2 regions of the Streptomyces cyclosori genome follow, and region 2 is predicted to be linked to the other one. Evidence: riboswitches for the same ligand, from Rfam matches in the RefSeq annotation. Region 2 holds a riboswitch; the other holds the start of a gene.

Region 1 (4,135 bases), 1.3 Mb from region 2:
GCGCACACCCACAGGGCGTCCGCCTCGCCGCCGATGGCGGACAGACCGGAGACCAGCCCGCCGCCGCCGCGCCGGGAGGAGAGCGTCCCGTCGGGTTCGAGGGCGTACGAGACGGGGCCGCGGTTGGACGCGACGAGAACCTGGGCAGCGCGCGCGGGGACCATGGAGACGAACCTAGCCCGTCCCCGAATGCCTCAAACGTGCGAAGCCCGGGACGGCCCCCGACGGCCACCGGCCGCTCAGCCGCCCGGCGCACGCCGTACGGGTCCGCGCCACCCGGCGCACGGCGTACCCGTACGCGCCCGCGCGGCGCACCTCGTACCGGTCCGCGCCACCCGGCGCCCCGCGCCCCCGACTACGCCGCCCGGTGCACCGCGTACTCGTCGATCTCGCGCATCGGGGGCCGTTCCTCGGTGTCCACCGCGTACGTGCGCGGCACGAAGCCGTCCTCGCCGCGTTCGAACTGGGTCAGCGAGGGGCGGACCAAGTGGGCGCGGGAGAGCCGCAGTTGGGCCGTGCGGTAGATCGCCGCGGCCATCCGGCCGAGCGCCTGCCCGTCCTGGTGGCGGTGTTTGCGCACGCCCACGTCCACCTGGGCCAGCGCGTCCAGGCCCACCGTGTGCAGCGCGTCCACCAGCAGCCCCAGCTCCACTCCGTAACCGACGGGGAAGGGGAGCCGCTCCAGCAGCGTGCGGCGGGCCGCGTACTCGCCGCCGAGCGGCTGCACGAAGCCGGCCAGCTGCGGCCAGTGCAGATTGAGCAGCGGCCGGGCCACGAGTTCGGTGACCCGCCCGCCCTGACCGGGGGAGTCGCCGAACGGCCGGTCGTACATCGCCTTGACGAAGTCCACGTCCGGATCGGTCAGCAGCGGGCCGACGATCCCCGAGACGAAGCCGGGGTCGAAGTCCTTCAGGTCCGCGTCGATGAAGCAGACGACGTCACCCGTGGTGACCAGCAGCGACCGCCACAGCACCTCGCCCTTGCCGGGCAGCGCGGGCAGCCGGGGCAGGATCGCGTCCCGGTGCACCACCCGGGCACCGGCCTTCTCGGCGACCTCGGCGGTGCGGTCGGTGGAGCCGGAGTCGACCACCACCAGCTCGTCCACCAGCGGCACGGCGTCGCTCATCAGCGCGCGCCGGATCGCGGCCACGATGTCACCGACCGTGGCCTCCTCGTCGAGCGCGGGCAGGACCACGCTGACCGTGGTGGCGGTACGGCGCTTGGCGGCCATGACCGCGTCCAGCGGACGGTCGGCGGCCGACCAGGAACGCCTGCTCAGCCAGCGCTCCACCTCTTCCAACACGGGCCCGGGCCTCCTCGTAGCGGTCCTGATGTGATCCATCTCGCGGTTCGGACGACTATCTCAACCGTCCGCGCCTTCGGTTACAGTCTTGAACAACGCGGATGGCCGTCGCATGTCGGGGGTCGTCGCGCGAACAAACGCCTGGGTCCCGGACCCAGTGCCACAGCGCTCATCCAGAGGGACTGAGGGAACGGCCCGTTGAAGTCCCGGCAACCCTCCTGCCGACCGCGAGGTATCGGTGGGGAAGGTGCCAATTCCGTCTCATGGCGAAATGCGCCATGGGGAAGATGAGGAGAAAGGGCCTCGCCATCATGGCTGTGCACACCGTCAGCAACGCCACCACCACCGTGAATCTCGGTCCCGCCGTCGCGCTTTCCTGCCGGGAATGCGGCGAGCGGTTCGACCTCGGCCCGATCTTCGCCTGCGCCCTGTGTTTCGGCCCGCTCGAAGTCGCGTACGACCTTCCCACGGGTGACCCCGAGGCGCTCCGCAAGCGCATCGAAGCGGGCCCGGAGAACATCTGGCGCTATGCGCCCCTGCTGCCCGTTCCGGCCAATGTGGCTGAAAAGCCCAACCTGAATCCCGGATTCACCAAGCTCGTCAAGGCCGACAACCTCGCCCGCGAGCTGGGTGTCACCGGCGGCCTGTACGTGAAGGACGACTCCGGCAACCCGACGCACTCCTTCAAGGACCGCGTCGTCGCGATCGCCGTCGAGGCCGCCCGCGCCTTCGGCTTCACCACGCTCTCCTGCTCCTCCACCGGCAACCTCGCGGGCGCCGTCGGCGCCGCCGCCGCCCGCGCCGGCTTCCGCTCCTGCGTGTTCATCCCGCACGACCTGGAGCAGGGCAAGGTCGTCATGGCCGCGGTCTACGGCGGCGAGCTGGTCGGCATCGAGGGCAACTACGACGACGTCAACCGCTTCTGCTCGGAGCTCATCGGCGACCCGCTCGGCGAGGGCTGGGGCTTCGTCAACGTCAATCTGCGCCCGTACTACGGCGAGGGCTCCAAGACCCTGGCGTACGAGATCTGCGAGCAGCTCGGCTGGCGGCTGCCCGACCAGATCGTCATCCCGATCGCCTCGGGCTCGCAGCTCACCAAGATCGACAAGGGTCTCCAGGAGCTCGTCAAGCTGGGTCTGGTCGAGGACAAGCCGTACAAGATCTTCGGCGCCCAGGCCGAGGGCTGCTCGCCGGTCTCCACCGCCTTCAAGGCCGGGCACGACGTGGTCCGCCCGCAGAAGCCGAACACCATCGCCAAGTCGCTGGCGATCGGGAACCCGGCGGACGGCCCGTACGTCCTGGACATCGCGCGGCGCACCGGCGGCGCGGTCGAGGACGTCGACGACGAGCAGGTCGTCGACGCGATCAAGCTGCTGGCCCGGACCGAGGGCATCTTCGCCGAGACGGCGGGCGGCGTGACCGTCGGCGTCACCCGGAAGCTCATCGAGAACGGCCTGCTCGACCCGGCCCTGACCACCGTCGTCCTCAACACGGGCGACGGCCTCAAGACCCTCGACGCGGTGGCGCCGACCACTGGACCGACCGCGACCATCCGCCCGAGCCTGGACGCGTTCCGCGACGCCGGCCTGGCCGGCTGACCCACCGCTCCGGAAGCACGGAAGGCAGAAGACATGAGCGTCAACGTCCGCATCCCCACCATCCTCCGTACGTACACCGGCGGCGCCGCCGAGGTCGCGGCCGAGGGGGCCACCCTCGCCGAGGTCATCGCCGACCTGGAGAAGAACCACACCGGCATCGCCGCCCGGGTCCTGGACGACCAGGGCAAGCTGCGCCGCTTCGTCAACGTGTACGTGAACGACGACGACGTCCGCTTCGAGCAGGGCCTGCAGACGGCCACGCCGGACGGCGCCGGGGTCTCGATCATCCCGGCCGTCGCCGGCGGCTGATCCGACGCGCCCCAAGGGCCCCGGAAGATACGCTGCGTTACCTGAATTGCCCCCTCCGCAAGCTAAGCGGAGGGGGCAATTCAGTGTGGTTGAGCGCGGTACAGTGGGGAAGTCCCCTTCGTTGTGCGTGCCGCATGCATATGAGAACGCGACGAACCGGCGTCGAGAAGCAGTCAAAGTGTTCGAGCATATTGCGCCTTAAGTGCGCTTTGCCCGGCCCGACTTGCCCCGGAATGCTGAATTTCGCGGCATTCCGCTCTTCCCCCCTGCCCTGAATTCTCGTCCGATTGACCTGTTGCAGAGGGCAGTTGGGCAGATACATTCAGCCGCGGTCGACGCGTTCCGGCGCACACCCTCTCCTGTCGGAGGGTGGAGGTCTGACCCGGGTCCGCGAAGTGCGGCTCCGTGCAAGGGCCAGTAATAGGGGAGTTAGGCATGGCTCAGGGCACCGTCAAGTGGTTCAACGCGGAGAAGGGGTACGGCTTCATCGCGGTCGACGGTGGTGCGGATGTTTTCGTCCACTACAGCGCGATCCAGATGGACGGCTACCGCACCCTTGAAGAAGGTCAGCGAGTCGAGTTCGAGATCTCGCAGGGCCAGAAGGGTCCGCAGGCGGACATGGTCAAGCTCGCCGCAAGCTGATCTCGGCGCGATCGACCACCGACGCACTCACGCACGTGGGGCCCGCATCCTCTGTAAATGGATGCGGGCCCCACGTGTGTGTCCGGACCCCCGCCGACGGCCCCGCCGGGGCGTCCGGGACCCGGCCGGGTCGGTGGGACGGCCTTGCACTCTCCTGGGTCGAGTGCTAATCATTGGGCTTAGCACTCTCCGAGTGAGAGTGACAGAACTTGGATCGGGTCGGTGAGGTCCGCGAGCCGCGTGGGAAGGAACCACAAGGCGCGCAGGCCGTCCGTCGCGGGCG
Region 2 (4,135 bases):
GCCCTTCGCCGTCTCCGGGGCTGGATAGGGTGTTCCCGGAACCCTTATCCGTCGATGGACCCAGGAGCGGACCATGAACGTTGTGACCCCGGCAGGCGGCGACAGCGTGGCGGCCTACTCCTGGCCGGGCGTACTGGACGCTCTGCTCAGCGGCGCCGACCAGAGCGCCGACGCCACCGCCTGGGCGATGGACCGCATCATGCGCGGCGAGGCGACCGACGCGCAGATCGCCGCCTTCGTGGTGGCCCTGCGGGCCAAGGGCGAGACCGTCACCGAGATCAGCGGCATGGTCCGCGCGATGTACCGGCACGCCAACCTGATCGAGGTCCCCGGCCGGACCGTGGACATCGTCGGCACCGGCGGCGACGGCGCCAAGACCGTCAACATCTCCACCATGTCCTCCATCGTGGTGGCCGGCACCGGCGCCAAGGTCGTCAAGCACGGCAACCGGGCCGCCTCCTCGGCCAGCGGCGCCTCCGACGTCCTGGAGAAGCTCGGCGTCAACCTCGACCTCACGCCCCGCCGGGTGGTCGAGGTCGCCGACGAGGCGGGCATCACCTTCTGTTTCGCGGTGAAGTTCCACCCCGCCCTGCGGTACGTGGCCGCCGCGCGCCGCGAGCTCGGCATCCGCACGACCTTCAACTTCCTCGGCCCGCTGACCAATCCGGCCCGGGTCACCTCCCAGGCCACCGGTGTCGCGGACGCCCGGATCGCCCCGATCGTGGCGGGCGTGCTCGCCGAACGCGGCTCCAGCGCCCTGGTCTTCCGCGGCGACGACGGCCTCGACGAGCTCACCACCACCGCGACCTCCCGGGTGTGGGTGGTGCGGGACGGGGCCGTGCGCGAGGAGGCGTTCGACCCGCGGGACGTCGGCATCGACCTGGTGCCGGTGGAGGCGCTGCGCGGCGCCGACGCCTCGTACAACGCGGACGTGGCCCGGCGGCTGCTCGCCGGCGAGACGGGGCCGGTGCGGGACGCGGTGCTGCTGAACGCCGCGGCGGCCCTGGTGGCCCTGGAGCGGGGCGGGGGCACCCTGGTGGAGCAGATCTCCGCCCAGATCGCCAGAGCCGCCGAGGCGATCGACTCCGGGGCGGCCCGGCGGGCCCTGGAGCGGTGGGTGGCCGCCAGCAACGCGTAGGACCCGGCGGAACGGGCCGTCCGGGCCCGAGCGGGACCGGGAGAACGGGCCGTCCGGCCCCGAAGTGTGACGCAAGGCGCAGTCCGGCATCCGGACCGCGCCTTGCGCGTACGCGGACGTATGGCAGGATGCTTTCCAAGGTCATGAGTGACAGCGACTACGGCCCCGGCCCGCTGTCCGGCAACCCTCCGTCCGTGGCGGGGTGCCCCGGGTGAAGACCAGGCCGCAGACAACAAGGTCTGCGGCAAGCGCGGACCCCTGCGCACTCATCTTCGTGAGTGGCGCGTCCCTGGGGTCCTGGTCCTCAAGGGAGCAGTCTCGTGAGCAAGCGAATGCGATAGGGCCTTCGGCCCCTCTTTCTGTACACCTCCGCGGGTTCCTTCGTCCCGCGTCGAGGCCAACCCCCGTGCGCGCCACGTCCGTTCCGGTCGCCGTGCGGGGCCCTCACAGTCAATTCGCCTTGTCCTGCCGGGAGATACCGCCATGTCCGCACACCCGAACGCCTCCGTCGCCACCGCCTCCGCCGCTTCCGCCGTCCCCGCCCCCGCTGCTGCCCCCGCCGCCTCCGCCTGCGCCGAGGAGCCCTGCTGCGCCGCCCCGCTGCCGGTGCTCGGCCGGGACGTCACCGTGCCGCTGGTCACCGGCGGCGAGGTGACCTACGCGGCCCTCGACTACGCGGCGAGCGCCCCCGCCCTCCAGCGGGTCTGGGACGACGTGGCCGCGTACGCCCCGTACTACGGCAGCGTGCACCGGGGCGCGGGCTACCTCTCCCAGCTCTCCACCGACCTCTTCGAGAACAGCCGGGCCACGGTCGCCGAGTTCCTCGACTGCCGGCCCGGTGACGAGGTCGTCTTCACCCGCTCGACGACGGACTCCCTCAACCTGCTCGCCCAGGTGGTCCCGGCCGACTGCCAGGTCTTCGTCTTCGAGACCGAGCACCACGCCTCGCTGCTGCCGTGGCGCGACGCCCGGGTGACCTACCTCAACGCGCCGCGCACCCCGGGGGAGGCCGTGGCGACGCTGGAGCGCGCCCTCGCCGACCGCGAGCCGTACGGGCCCGCGCTCGTCTGCGTCACCGGCGCCTCCAACGTCACGGGTGAGCTCTGGCCCGTACGGGAGCTCACGGCGGCGGCCCACGCGCACGGCGCGCGCATCGTGCTCGACGCGGCGCAGCTGGCGCCCCACCACCCCGTCTCCGTACGGGAGTTGGACGTCGACTGGATCGCCTTCTCCGGGCACAAGCTGTACGCGCCGTTCGGCTCGGGCGTGCTCGCGGGGCGGGCGGACTGGCTGCGCGAGTCCGAGCCGTACCTGGCGGGCGGCGGCGCCTCCCGCAAGGTCGCGCGGCGCGCGGACGGCGGGGTGGACGTCGAGTGGCACACCACGGCCGCCCGCCACGAGGCCGGGTCCCCGAACGTGATCGGCGTGTACGCCATCGCGTCCGCCTGCAAGGCGCTCACCGAGGCGGGCTTCGAGGGCCTGGTCGAGCGCGAGCGGCACCTGATCGCCAAGGTGCGCGAGGGGCTGGCGGAGGTGCCGGAGGTCCGGGTGCTGTCCCTGTTCGGCGACGACGCGCCCCGGGTGGGCGTGATCTCGTTCGTGGTGGACGGGTGGAACAGCTCGCACTTCGCGGCGGCGCTGTCGGCGGAGTACGGGATCGGGGTGCGGGACGGTCTGTTCTGCGCGCACCCGCTGGTGCGGACGCTGCTCGGCGGGGCGCCGCAGGAGCAGGGGGAGTGCGGGGCGCCCGAGGGGGAGCAGGGGGAGCGGTCCCTGAACGCGATCCGGGTCAGCTTTGGGGCGGGGACGCCCGATGAGCACGTGGATCGGTTTGTGGGGGCGGTCCGGGAGTTGGTGCGGGGCGGTGCGAAGTGGTCCTACCGGACCGAGGGCGGCCGCTGCGTCCCCGCGGTGTGACTGTGGCCGGGCCCCAGTAGCCCCTTTCCGGGCGGCGGCCTCGGGCCCGGGGTTCGCCGACGGGCCGGGGGCGGGGTGCCCGCGCCGCTTTCGGGGCCGGGAGTTCGTCTGCGGGCCGGTGGTGGGTTGCCCGCGCCCCTTCTGGGCCGGTGTTTCGTCTGTGGCCCGGTGGTGGGTTGCTCGCGCAGTTCCCCGCGCCCCCTAAAACCCCGTTCGTCTGCGGACCGTGGTCGCTCTTCGCGCAGTTCCCCGCGCCCCCTATGGGCCCGGTCTTCGTCTGCGGGCCGGTGGTGGGCTGGTCGCGCGGTTCCTCGCGCCCCTGGGGACCCGCTGTCGTCTGCGGGCCGTGGTCGCTTCTCGCGCAGTTCCCCGCGCCCCTGGAAGCCTGGGGCTGGGCTGGGTTCTCCGGCTGCCCGATACCCCCAAGGGGCAGCGGGGCAGCCGAGATGGTCGGCTCAGCCACCGGTTTTCAAGGGGCGCGGGGAACTGCGCGACCAGCCACGCACGGCCCGCAGACGAAGGCGGGTTTGGGGGCGCGGGGAACTGCGCGAGGAGCGACCACCGGGCCGCGGACGAAGACCGGGCCCGATAGGGGCGCGGGGAACTGCGCGGCAAGCCCCCACCGGGCCGCAGGCACATGGACCACCTGGGGGCGCGGGGAACCGTGCGAGCAAGACCCGCCGGGCCGCAGGTGAACGGGCTACCCCACGGGTGCTGGGCGAGTAGTCGCGGGTGCGCCCCGCAGGGTTATGCGTCCAGGCCGATCGCGAACGCTGCCTCCAGGTCGTGCTGGGAGTACGTGCGGAACGCCACGTGCGTGTCCGTCGCCTCCACGCCCGGAATCTTGCTGATGCGCCCGGGGATGATGTCCGCCAGGTCGTCGTGGCGGGCCACCCGGACCAGGGCGATCAGATCGTAGGTGCCGGTCACCGAGTACACCTCGCTGACGTTCTCCAGCGAGGCGATCGACTCCGCGATCTCGGGGATCCGGTCCACGCTGGTCTTGATGAGCACGATCGCGGTGATCACGGCTGGTCTTCTCCCTCGGTGGCGGCCGACGCGGGGGGCTGCTTCGGTCGC

The links. Region 2 has a riboswitch for S-adenosylmethionine ahead of AB5J87_RS25410 (aminotransferase class V-fold PLP-dependent enzyme). Riboswitches for the same ligand answer to the same signal wherever they lie in the genome.
Region 1: it holds a riboswitch for S-adenosylmethionine, as region 2 does, so the genes downstream of both, thrC (threonine synthase) here and AB5J87_RS25410 (aminotransferase class V-fold PLP-dependent enzyme) in region 2, are expected to answer to the same signal.

The regions. Positions count from the first base shown of each region.
Region 1 covers NZ_CP163520.1:4,392,035-4,396,169, forward strand. Annotated here, with positions in the region: gene AB5J87_RS19640 (trehalose-6-phosphate synthase) at 1-164, opposite strand, end outside; gene AB5J87_RS19645 (glucosyl-3-phosphoglycerate synthase) at 356-1,303, opposite strand; SAM riboswitch class I at 1,470-1,597, shown strand; gene thrC (threonine synthase) at 1,615-2,901, shown strand; gene AB5J87_RS19655 (MoaD/ThiS family protein) at 2,935-3,210, shown strand; gene AB5J87_RS19660 (cold-shock protein) at 3,646-3,852, shown strand.
Region 2 covers NZ_CP163520.1:5,740,592-5,744,726, forward strand. Annotated here, with positions in the region: gene trpD (anthranilate phosphoribosyltransferase) at 74-1,138, shown strand; SAM riboswitch class IV at 1,278-1,395, shown strand; gene AB5J87_RS25410 (aminotransferase class V-fold PLP-dependent enzyme) at 1,622-3,055, shown strand; gene AB5J87_RS25415 (Lrp/AsnC ligand binding domain-containing protein) at 3,803-4,084, opposite strand; gene AB5J87_RS25420 (rhomboid family intramembrane serine protease) at 4,081-4,135, opposite strand, start outside.